DNA from 3 places in the Erwinia wuhanensis genome. Region 2 is predicted to be linked to each of the others. Evidence: predicted binding sites of a transcription regulator. Region 2 holds the regulator's gene; each other region holds the start of a gene.

Region 1 (3,277 bases), on a different contig from region 2:
AACCGCATCGTGCAGTTTTTCTCTTCCCGTCCACAGGTACAGGAAAGGCTGACCCAGCAGATCCTGGTTGCGCTGCAAACGCTGCTTGGCACCAATAACGTCGCGGTTTCCATCGACGCGGTGCACTACTGCGTAAAAGCGCGCGGCATTCGTGATGCGACCAGCGCCACCACCACCACTTCACTGGGCGGCCTGTTCAAATCCAGCCAGAACACCCGTCAGGAGTTTCTGCGCGCCGTTCGCCACAGCTAAGCTACGGCGCGCCGTCGTAGCCAGTTGTTACCCTTCACCACAGTCAGGGCCTGCCGATGCCTCGTATTCAGACGCTGGATTTTATTCGGGGCATCGCCATTCTGGGGATCCTGCTGCTCAACATTAACGCCTTCGGTCTGCCGGGCGCCGCCTATCTGAACCCGGCGTGGCAGGGCAGCGTTACGCCGGGCGATGCCTGGACGTGGGCGCTGATCGATTTCTTTGCCCAGCTGAAATTCCTCGCGCTGTTTGCGCTGCTGTTTGGCGGCGGCTTGCAGCTGCTGCTTTCGCGCGGCAAACGCTGGCTACAGGCGCGCCTGAGCTGGCTGGTGCTGCTCGGTTTTCTGCACTGTCTGCTGTTCTGGGAAGGGGATATCCTGCTGGATTACGGGCTGATTGGGCTGGTAGCCTGGCGGATGATCCGCGACGTCTCCTCGACGCGGCAGCTGTTTAATACCGGCGTGATGCTTTATATCGTGGGCTGCGGCGTGCTGCTGGTGTTCGGCCTGCTGTCGGGCCATCAGCCTAACAATTCCTGGCTGGCGGGGGCGGCGGATATTCAGTATGAAACCTTCTGGAAAACCCACGGCGGTTGGGAAGCGGTGCGCAACCGTCTCGATCTGCTCTCGTCAGGCCTGCTGTCGCTGGCGGCGCAGTACGGCTGGCAGCTGGCCGGCCTGATGCTGATTGGCGGCGCCTTGATGCGCAGCGGCTGGCTACAGGGGCGCTGGAGCCTGACCCACTACCGGCGCACTGCGCTGATCCTGCTGCTGCTGGCGGCCATCATCGAAATACCGGGCATTTATCTGCAGTGGGCTTGCGGCTGGGCATTTTATCCGTCAGCGTTCTATTTACAGCTGCCGCGCGAGCTGAGCGCGCCGCTTCAGGCTATCGGCTATGCCGCGCTTTGCTTTGGTTTCTGGCCTACGCTGGCCCGTTTTACCCTCACGCGCGCCATCAGCAGCGTAGGGCGGATGGCGCTGAGCAACTATTTACTGCAAACGCTGCTTTGCACCACGCTTTTTAACCATTTCGGCTGGTTCAACCGGCTCGATCGGCCGCAGCTGCTGGTGGTAGTGCTGCTGGTCTGGCTGGTAAATCTCCTCTTTTCGCTGTGCTGGCTGCGCTATTTCCGCCAGGGGCCGGTCGAATGGTGCTGGCGTCAGCTCACCCGTCTGAGCAGCCGCGACGTAATGTTACAAAAATGATAAGCGTCACAAATGTGACGGAAAGGGATGTAACCGTTTTCATCAGTGTGACCTGATTCACGCAGTCTTGCCTTGCCCTTTGTCAGAATAGCCCCGCAAACAACGCATCCGGGAGGGCTATGCAAACCTTATCTTCCACAGGCAGTCAGCCATGATCACCATTCGCGATGTAGCCCGTGAGGCTGGCGTGTCGGTGGCGACGGTTTCACGCGTGCTTAACCACAGCGCGGCGGTCACACAGGAAACGCGGGAAAAAGTGCTGGGCATCGTCGGCCAGCTGGGCTACCGACCCAACGCCAACGCGCAGGCGCTGGCTTCCCAGGTTAGCGATACCATCGGCGTGGTGGTGATGGACGTCTCCGATCCCTTCTTCGGCGCGCTGGTCAAAGCGGTGGATACCGTCGCGCAGCGTATGCAAAAACACGTACTTATCAACAACTCCTATCATCAGGCGGACAAAGAGCGGCACGCTATCGAGGTGCTGATCCGTCAGCGTTGCGGCGCGCTGATCGTTCATGCCAAAGCCCTGGCAGACGACGAGCTGGCCTCGCTGATGGATCAGGTGCCCGGCATGGTGCTGATCAACCGCGTCGTGCCGGGCTACGCGCACCGCTGCGTCTGCCTGGACAACGTCAGCGGCGCGCTGATGGCGATGCGCATGTTGCAACAGCAGGGCCACCGGCGCATCGGTTATCTGGGGTCGAGCCATACTATCGAAGATACAGACCAGCGACGCGCGGGCTGGCGGCAGGCGCTGGCCGAGCAGGCTACCCAGCCTGCCGAAAGCTGGATCGCCAGCGCCGAGCCGGATATGCAGGGCGGAGAGGCGGCGATGGTGGAGCTGCTGGGGCGTAATCTCCACCTCAGCGCCGTGTTCGCCTATAACGACAGCATGGCCGCCGGGGCACTGACCGCGCTGAAAGATAACGGCATTGCGGTGCCGCAGCAGCTGTCGGTGATTGGCTTCGACGATATCCCCATTTCCCGCTATACCGACCCGCAGCTGACGACCGTCCGCTATCCTATTGTTTCCATGGCTAAACTGGCTACCGAACTGGCGTTAAAAGGCGCGGCGGGCCTGCTGGACGAGTCGGCCGGTCACTGCTTTATGCCAACGCTGGTGCGCCGTCATTCCGTCGCGCCCTGCCAAAGTGTGGCGGCGATCACTATACGCAACGATACCGCCATGTAACCGTTTTCAATCCGTGAGTAAGTTCACAGTTAATTAACATCTGCTTCACTAAGATGGCCGTGCCTGGCCGGGACAGAATAACAACACGGTCCGGCTGCACACGCATACCGACCCTACAAAGAACCGGAGAGAACAATGAAGAAGGCATTCACCCTCACAGCCCTGGTTGCCAGCATGATGTTTGGCGCAACGGCGCAGGCGGCCGATACCCGCATTGGCGTAACCATTTATAAATATGATGACAACTTTATGTCCGTGGTGCGCAAGGATATCGAGAAGGAAGCGAAAAACAGCAGCGGCATTCAGCTGCTGATGAACGATTCGCAGAACAGCCAGTCAACGCAAAACGATCAGATTGACGTGATGGTGGCGAAAGGCGTGAAGGCGCTGGCGATTAACCTTGTCGATCCGGCGGCGGCGGCGGTGGTTATCAGTAAAGCCAAAGCCAACGATATTCCGATTGTTTTCTTCAACAAAGAGCCTTCTGCTAAAGCGCTGGCCAGCTACGACAAGGCTTACTATGTCGGTACCGATTCTAAAGAGTCCGGCGTCAAGCAGGGCGAGCTGATTGAGAAACACTGGAAAGCCAATGCCAACTGGGATCTGAACAAAGACGGCGTGGTGC
Region 2 (3,277 bases):
CAAATGCCTACCGCCTGTAAAAAGCGCAGCGTCAGCAGCATGGTGGTGGATTCCGCCCACCACATTGCGCCGCAGCTGACGGCAAACAGCCCCAGCCCCATCAACAGCACCGGCTTGCGGCCAATGCGGTCGGAAAGCGGCCCCCAGAACAGCTGCGCGCTGGCAAACCCGGCCAGGAACAGGCTGAGGCTGGCGCTGATGACGCCCGCTTCGGTTTGCAAATCCTGCTGCATCGCCGTAAAGGCGGGCAGATACATATCGGTGGCAAGAAAACCCGCAACGCTGAGCAGCGCGAGGTAAAGTAAAAATCCTTTCGACGGCATGAGATTTTGCTCTTTTTTATCAGGTGAATAGCGGACGGCAGTGTAAAAGAGTGCGATAGCGGTTGTGAAACGGTAATATTTGCGTCTTGCGTTCAAAAATTTTGCAGGAAGAATATGTGGTCAGAACACTCGCTTGAGGTGATTGATGCGGTCGCCCGAACCGGCAGCTTTACCGCCGCAGCGGCGGAGCTGCATCGCGTTCCGTCCGCCATCAGCTATACCGTGCGCCAGCTGGAAGAGTGGCTGGCGGTGCCGCTGTTCGAGCGGCGTCACCGGGACGTGGTCTTAACGGCGGCGGGCGAGGTCTTTATTCAGGAAGGGCGGAGTGTTATCAAAAAAATGCTTGCCACGCGACGCCAGTGTCAGCAGGTCGCCAACGGCTGGCGCGGCCAGCTGAATATTGCCGTCGATCGCATTGTTAAAACCGCGCGTACGCGCCAGCTGGTGGTGGATTTTTACCGACATTTTCCCGATATGGAACTGCATCTTTCACCGGAGGTATTCAACGGCGTATGGGATGCGCTGGCCGACGGCCGGGTTGACGTGGCGATAGGCGCGACGCAGGCCATTCCGGTCGGCGGACGCTTCGCCTTTCGCAATATGGGAATGCTCAACTGGCGCTGCGTGGTGAAGGCGGATCATCCGCTTGCGCAACACCGGGAGAAGGTTAGCGAGGAGGCGATCCGGGAGTGGCCTTCGCTGGTGCTGGAAGATACCTCGCGCGCGCTGCCGAAAAGAACCACCTGGACGCTGGATAATCAGCGACGGCTGGTCGCGCCGGACTGGGAGAGCGCGTTTGATTGCCTGCTGGCCGGGCTGTGTGTCGGCATGGTGCCGGGGCATCTTGCGCAACCGCTGCTGCAAAACGGCTCGCTGTGCGAACTGAGGCTGGATCCGCCTTTTCCGGATAGCCCCTGCTGCGTCAGCTGGTCGGAACAGCAGGCGTCGCCAGCGCTGCGCTGGCTGCTGGATTATTTAGGCGAAACGGAAACGCTGAACAGCGAATGGCTGCGGGAGGCGTAAAAGACGGGCGGCGGATGGCCGCCCGTGCGCTTAGCGACGGTAGTCGAGGAAAGGGCCGTCCGCTACGGAGCGACGTTCAATCAGCGTCGGATGCACTTCAATCGTCTGCGGCTCTTCGCGTTTGCTGGTAATACGATCGAGCAGCATATTGAAGGCCGTTGCGCCCAGACGCTCTTTCGGCTGGTGGACGGTGGTCAGCGCGGGGGTAAAGTAGCGCGAGTTGCGCACGTTATCATACCCGATCACCGAAATATCCTGCGGTACGCGCAGGCCCATCTCGTCTGCGGCGCAAATCGCGCCCATCGCCATCACGTCGCCGCCGCAGAATACCGCGGTAGGACGCTGTTTTTGCGCCAGCAGCTGCTGCATGGCGCGATAGCCCGATTCCGGCTCAAAATCGCCCTGAACCAGCCACTCTTCGCGCAGCGTAATCCCCGCTTCGTTCAGCGCCTTGAGGAAGCCGGCATGACGACCGCCGCCGGTATTGCGCTCCATATGGCCCGGGATCACGCCGATATCGCGGTGGCCGCGATCGATCAGATAGCGGCCTGCCAGATAACCGCCTTCAAAAGCGTTATCGAGAATAGTGTCGGTAAAATCGCCGCGCGACTCGCCCCAGTCCATGACGACCATCGGGATGTTGCGGTGATCTTCCAGCATCTTAATCAGCTCATCCGGGTACTCGGCGCACATGACCAGCAGGCCATCGACGCGTTTTTGCGCCATCATCGACAGATAGGCCTGCTGCTTTTCCAGTTCGTTATGCGCGTTGCCCAAAATCAGCGTATAGCCTTTGGCAAAACAGCTGTGTTCAACCGCCTCAATAATTTCGGCGAAATAGGGCGCCTCGCTGGAGGTCGCCAGCAGGCCAATGGTTTTGGTGTTATTGACCTTCAGGCTGCGGGCCACGGCGCTGGGCGAATAGTGCAGCGCTTTGATCGCTGCCCAGACGGCTTCCCGCGTGTCTTCAGCGACAAAGCGGGTTTTATTAATGACGTGGGACACCGTGGTGGTTGAGACACCGGCGCGTTTGGCCACATCTTTTATGGTTGCCATGGAAAAAGACTCCTGCGCTGTTCAGTAAGTCACTGAAAAGCGGTTTGTTAAACGATTGCCTGGAATGATGATAATCCTGATATAAGTTGCGCATAATTTGTTGCGGAATGGTTATAACAGGAGGGAGTTCAGGGTGGCGAAACAGACTTGAGCAGAACATCATGTCGGCTAAATGCCTGTTGCGCAACAAACCGTGGATTCTAACAAGAGCAGGCGCAGAACACGAGGGTTTTAGGGCAACAGGCGAAAATTTTGCGCAAATAAGAGTAAACCGGCCCGGATCGTTTGCGCGATCCGGGCCTCCAGCCTACTGAGTGGGCTAGCGGATAGTTTTCGGCGTCATGACGCGGCGAGCGCCGACGTAGTGCTGCTCCCAGTAATCTTCGCTGAGCATACTCACCTGGATATCCTTGCCGGTACGCGGCGACTGGATAAACTTGCCGTTGCCCAGGTAAACGCCAACGTGATCCGCCGAGGCGCGGCCGTTGATGCTGAAAAATACCAGATCGCCTTTTTCCAGCTCGTTGCGCTTGATCGAAGCCGCATCCCGCAGATGGTACATTTCGTTAGCGGTGCGAGGGATCTTAAACTTCACCAGATCTTTATAGGCATACCAGACCAGACCGCTACAGTCGAAACCGGTCTTGGGCGAGGTGCCGCCCCAGAGATAGGGCTTGCCCAGCTGGTTCATCAGCTTGCTCATCGCCGTTTCGCGGGCTTTCTGATAGCGGGCGCGATGCGCTTTGCTGAGCTTAAGCGGGGCCGAGGCCGAGCCGCTGGTTAAGGCTTCCGTCTCTTCGTTGCGCAAGCGATGACGACCATAGCGTTTCTTGGGCGGCAGCGCAGCGGCGACGGTCTGCGTTTTTTTGCGCAGC
Region 3 (3,277 bases), on a different contig from region 2:
CTGACTTTGCTGCTGATCGGCTGCCCCTGCGCGCTGGTGATCTCTACGCCAGCGGCGATCACCTCCGGCCTGGCCGCTGCGGCCCGCCATGGCGTACTGATTAAGGGCGGCGCGGCGCTGGAAAGCCTCAACGGCGTGCGCACGCTGGCGTTCGACAAAACCGGCACGCTGACCGAAGGCAAACCCCGTATTGAGAGCATTCAGACCTTTACTGCCCTTAGCGAAGCGGAACTGCTGGCTAAAGCCGCTGCCGTTGAACAGGGTTCTTCTCATCCGCTGGCCAGGGCGATTGTGCGGCTGGCAGAGCAGCGCCAGCTTGTTATACCTGCCGCTACGGCGCAGCGGGCGGTGGCAGGAAGCGGTATAGAAGCAACAGTGAGCGGTCACAAACTTTTAATCTGCGCGCCCGCTGGACTAAGGCTGACAGCAGAACAGCTGAAGATTGTGGCGGAGCTGGAGTCGGCGGGAAATACGGTGGTCATTATCGTACAGGATGCTATGCCGATCGGACTTATCGCACTGCGCGATACGCTACGTGCGGACGCTGTTGCCGCGCTGAGCGAACTTCATGCTTTAAACATAGAAACGGTCATGCTGACCGGCGACAACCCGCGCGCGGCGGCCGCTATCGCCAACGAGCTTGCCATCAGCTATCGCGCGGGCCTGCTGCCTGCGGACAAAGTAGCGGCCATTCATGAGCTAAACCAACGGCGCGCCGTAGCGATGGTCGGCGACGGCATCAACGATGCGCCTGCAATGAAAGCGGCAACGGTGGGCATTGCGATGGGCGGCGGCAGCGACGTCGCGCTGGAAACCGCCGACGCGGCGCTGACGCATAACCGGCTGGCGGGCCTGGCGACGATGATCCGCCTGGCACGCGCCACCCATGCCAATATCCGGCAGAATATTGCGCTGGCGCTCGGGCTGAAGGGGGTATTTCTGGTCACCACGCTGCTGGGCATTACCGGGCTGTGGCTGGCCGTGCTGGCGGACTCCGGCGCCACCGCGTTGGTCACGGCGAACGCGCTACGATTGCTGAGTAAGCGCTAACTTTACAACCTGCCCGTGGTGATACGGGCAGGACGCGGCGCTACAACCCCTTTTTTAACAGATAGCGATAGGGTAATTCCTCGGTTGCCTGTGCCAGCAGCGTATGTTCCATAAAGCGGCAGAAACCGGGGATATCGCGCGTGGTGGCCGGATCGTCGGCGATAACCAGCAGCGTTTCGCCCTCCTGCATATGGCGTACGGCTTTACGCACCATCATCACCGGCTCAGGACAGCGCAGGCCCAAAGCATCCAGGGTTTGGTCGGGATTTGCGAACGGTTCGCTCATAACATTCTCAATCAGACAGGAAATGCCCCTATTTTACCCCCGACGTCGGTATGTGCAAGCCAGGCTCTGAACGACAACGTTTGCGCTAAAATTAACCATTGCATTAGCAGGCTGATTCGGTAAGATGCCGCGCAATCGCTCAGGCGAGACAATTTTTTGGGTTCCCTCACCCCATAGTTAAAAAAGGCTACATCGATGATCTCTTTCTCTTCTCGTCAGCGTACACATGCGCTGATCTGGCTATCGCTGTTCCATCTGCTGGTTATTACCTCCAGTAATTATCTGGTGCAGCTGCCCATTTCGATTTTTGGTTTCCATACCACCTGGGGCGCGTTCAGCTTTCCCTTTATCTTTCTGGCTACCGATTTAACGGTACGAATTTTCGGCGCGCCGCTGGCCCGACGAATTATTCTTGCGGTGATGATCCCGGCGCTGTTTATCTCCTATAGCATTTCTGCGCTGTTCTATCAGGGCGAATGGCAGGGACTGGGCGCGTTGGCAAGCGTTAACCTGTTTGTCGCTCGTATCGCCTGCGCCAGCTTTATGGCCTATGCGCTGGGACAAATCCTCGACGTGCACGTTTTTAACCGCTTGCGCAAGCTGCCGCAATGGTGGGTAGCCCCCGCCTCCGCTATGTTCCTGGGCAATATCAGCGACACGCTGGCGTTCTTTTTTATCGCTTTCTACAAAAGCCCCGATCCGTTTATGGCTCAGAACTGGGTAGAAATTGCGCTGGTGGACTACAGCTTTAAGGTGCTTATCTGCATGATTTTCTTCCTGCCGGCCTATGGCGTGCTGTTAAACGCCACGCTGAAGCGGATAACGGAAAAATCCTCTGGCGCTCAGGTCAACTTCGGCTAGTCTGTCACTCTGTGGCGTCGCGCCCGGCCATGGGTTTTGGCGGGCAGCGCGCCACGGCAGGTTGCTTTTAGCCGCTGATTACTATTGTATAAGTTGCTGAACAGCGCGAACGACTAACGTAAAAGGGATCACGATGCGTAACTTACTGAAATATGCCGGTATCGGTTTACTGGTGGTCGGACTGGCCGCCTGCGACGGCAAAGATGATAAAGCCGCCGCCGATGATAACGGCGTCAGCAGCAGCCAAAGCAGCCAGACCGTTACCCTGATGGACGGCAAGCTCAGCTTCTCGCTGCCGGCAGGCATGTCCGATCAAAGTGGAAAAATGGGCACGCAGGCCAATAATATGCACGTGTACGCCGATGCCAGCGGCCAGAAAGCGATTATCGTGATTGCGGGCGACGCCACGAATGAAAGCCTGGACGTGCTGGCGAAGCGCCTGGAAGATCAGCAGCGTAATCGCGATGCGCAGCTGCAGGTAGTGACCAATAAATCTGTCGAGCTGAAAGGCCAGCCAGCACAGCAGCTGGATTCGGTGATTTCGGCCAAGGGCCAGTCTTCCTGGTCGTCAGTGCTGCTGGCGAAAGTTGACGGCAAACTGCTGACCCTGCAGATTACGCTGCCTGCGGACAATCAGCAGCAGTCGCAGACCGAAGCAGAGAATATTATCAACACGGTAGTGCTGAAATAATTTCCCTTTAAAAAAATAGCGCCCGGCGGAAATATCGGGCGCTATTTTTATTTACGCGGCGGTTTTGCAACAGCCTTTTCCCGACCGCGCCGTTTACTAAGTCCTGTTGCCGTTGTGATGGGAAACGCATGCCTGACCATCACTTTCCCGGCTTACTCCTTACTGGCTAACATTTCCCTGTGGGCAATGCCTGACAGATCGGCTTACAGACCTGCGTGTTCGCGAATATATTTTCGGGCCTTAACGGCATATTCGAACGGATTCGCCAGCGCCGGATCCTGCTCCGCCTCCACCACCATCCAGCCTTTGTAACCCGACTCGTCCAGGATTTTAAACACCGGATCAAAATCAATCACGCCATCGCCGGGAACGGTAAAGGTACCTTTTTT

Evidence for each region. Region 2 encodes PurR, which represses purine synthesis genes. Its sites were predicted from a motif close to CANGCAAACGTTTGCNTG; they were not measured.
Region 1: a site for PurR is predicted at 1,487-1,504, ahead of galS (HTH-type transcriptional regulator GalS). Genes of this name have one in related genera too.
Region 3: a site for PurR is predicted at 1,406-1,423, ahead of tusA (sulfurtransferase TusA). Genes of this name have one in related genera too.

The regions. Positions count from the first base shown of each region.
Region 1 covers NZ_JAUJUH010000005.1:229,897-233,173, reverse strand. Annotated here, with positions in the region: gene folE (GTP cyclohydrolase I FolE) at 1-252, shown strand, start outside; gene yeiB (DUF418 domain-containing protein YeiB) at 309-1,460, shown strand; gene galS (HTH-type transcriptional regulator GalS) at 1,612-2,652, shown strand; gene mglB (galactose/glucose ABC transporter substrate-binding protein MglB) at 2,788-3,277, shown strand, end outside.
Region 2 covers NZ_JAUJUH010000001.1:772,591-775,867, reverse strand. Annotated here, with positions in the region: gene punC (purine nucleoside transporter PunC) at 1-323, opposite strand, end outside; gene punR (DNA-binding transcriptional activator PunR) at 438-1,346, shown strand; gene purR (HTH-type transcriptional repressor PurR) at 1,377-2,402, opposite strand; gene QZH36_RS03500 (C40 family peptidase) at 2,722-3,277, opposite strand, start outside.
Region 3 covers NZ_JAUJUH010000009.1:148,816-152,092, forward strand. Annotated here, with positions in the region: gene QZH36_RS19605 (zinc/cadmium/mercury/lead-transporting ATPase) at 1-1,050, shown strand, start outside; gene tusA (sulfurtransferase TusA) at 1,091-1,336, opposite strand; gene QZH36_RS19615 (7-cyano-7-deazaguanine/7-aminomethyl-7-deazaguanine transporter) at 1,532-2,197, shown strand; gene QZH36_RS19620 (DcrB family lipoprotein) at 2,331-2,888, shown strand; gene iolE (myo-inosose-2 dehydratase) at 3,092-3,277, opposite strand, start outside.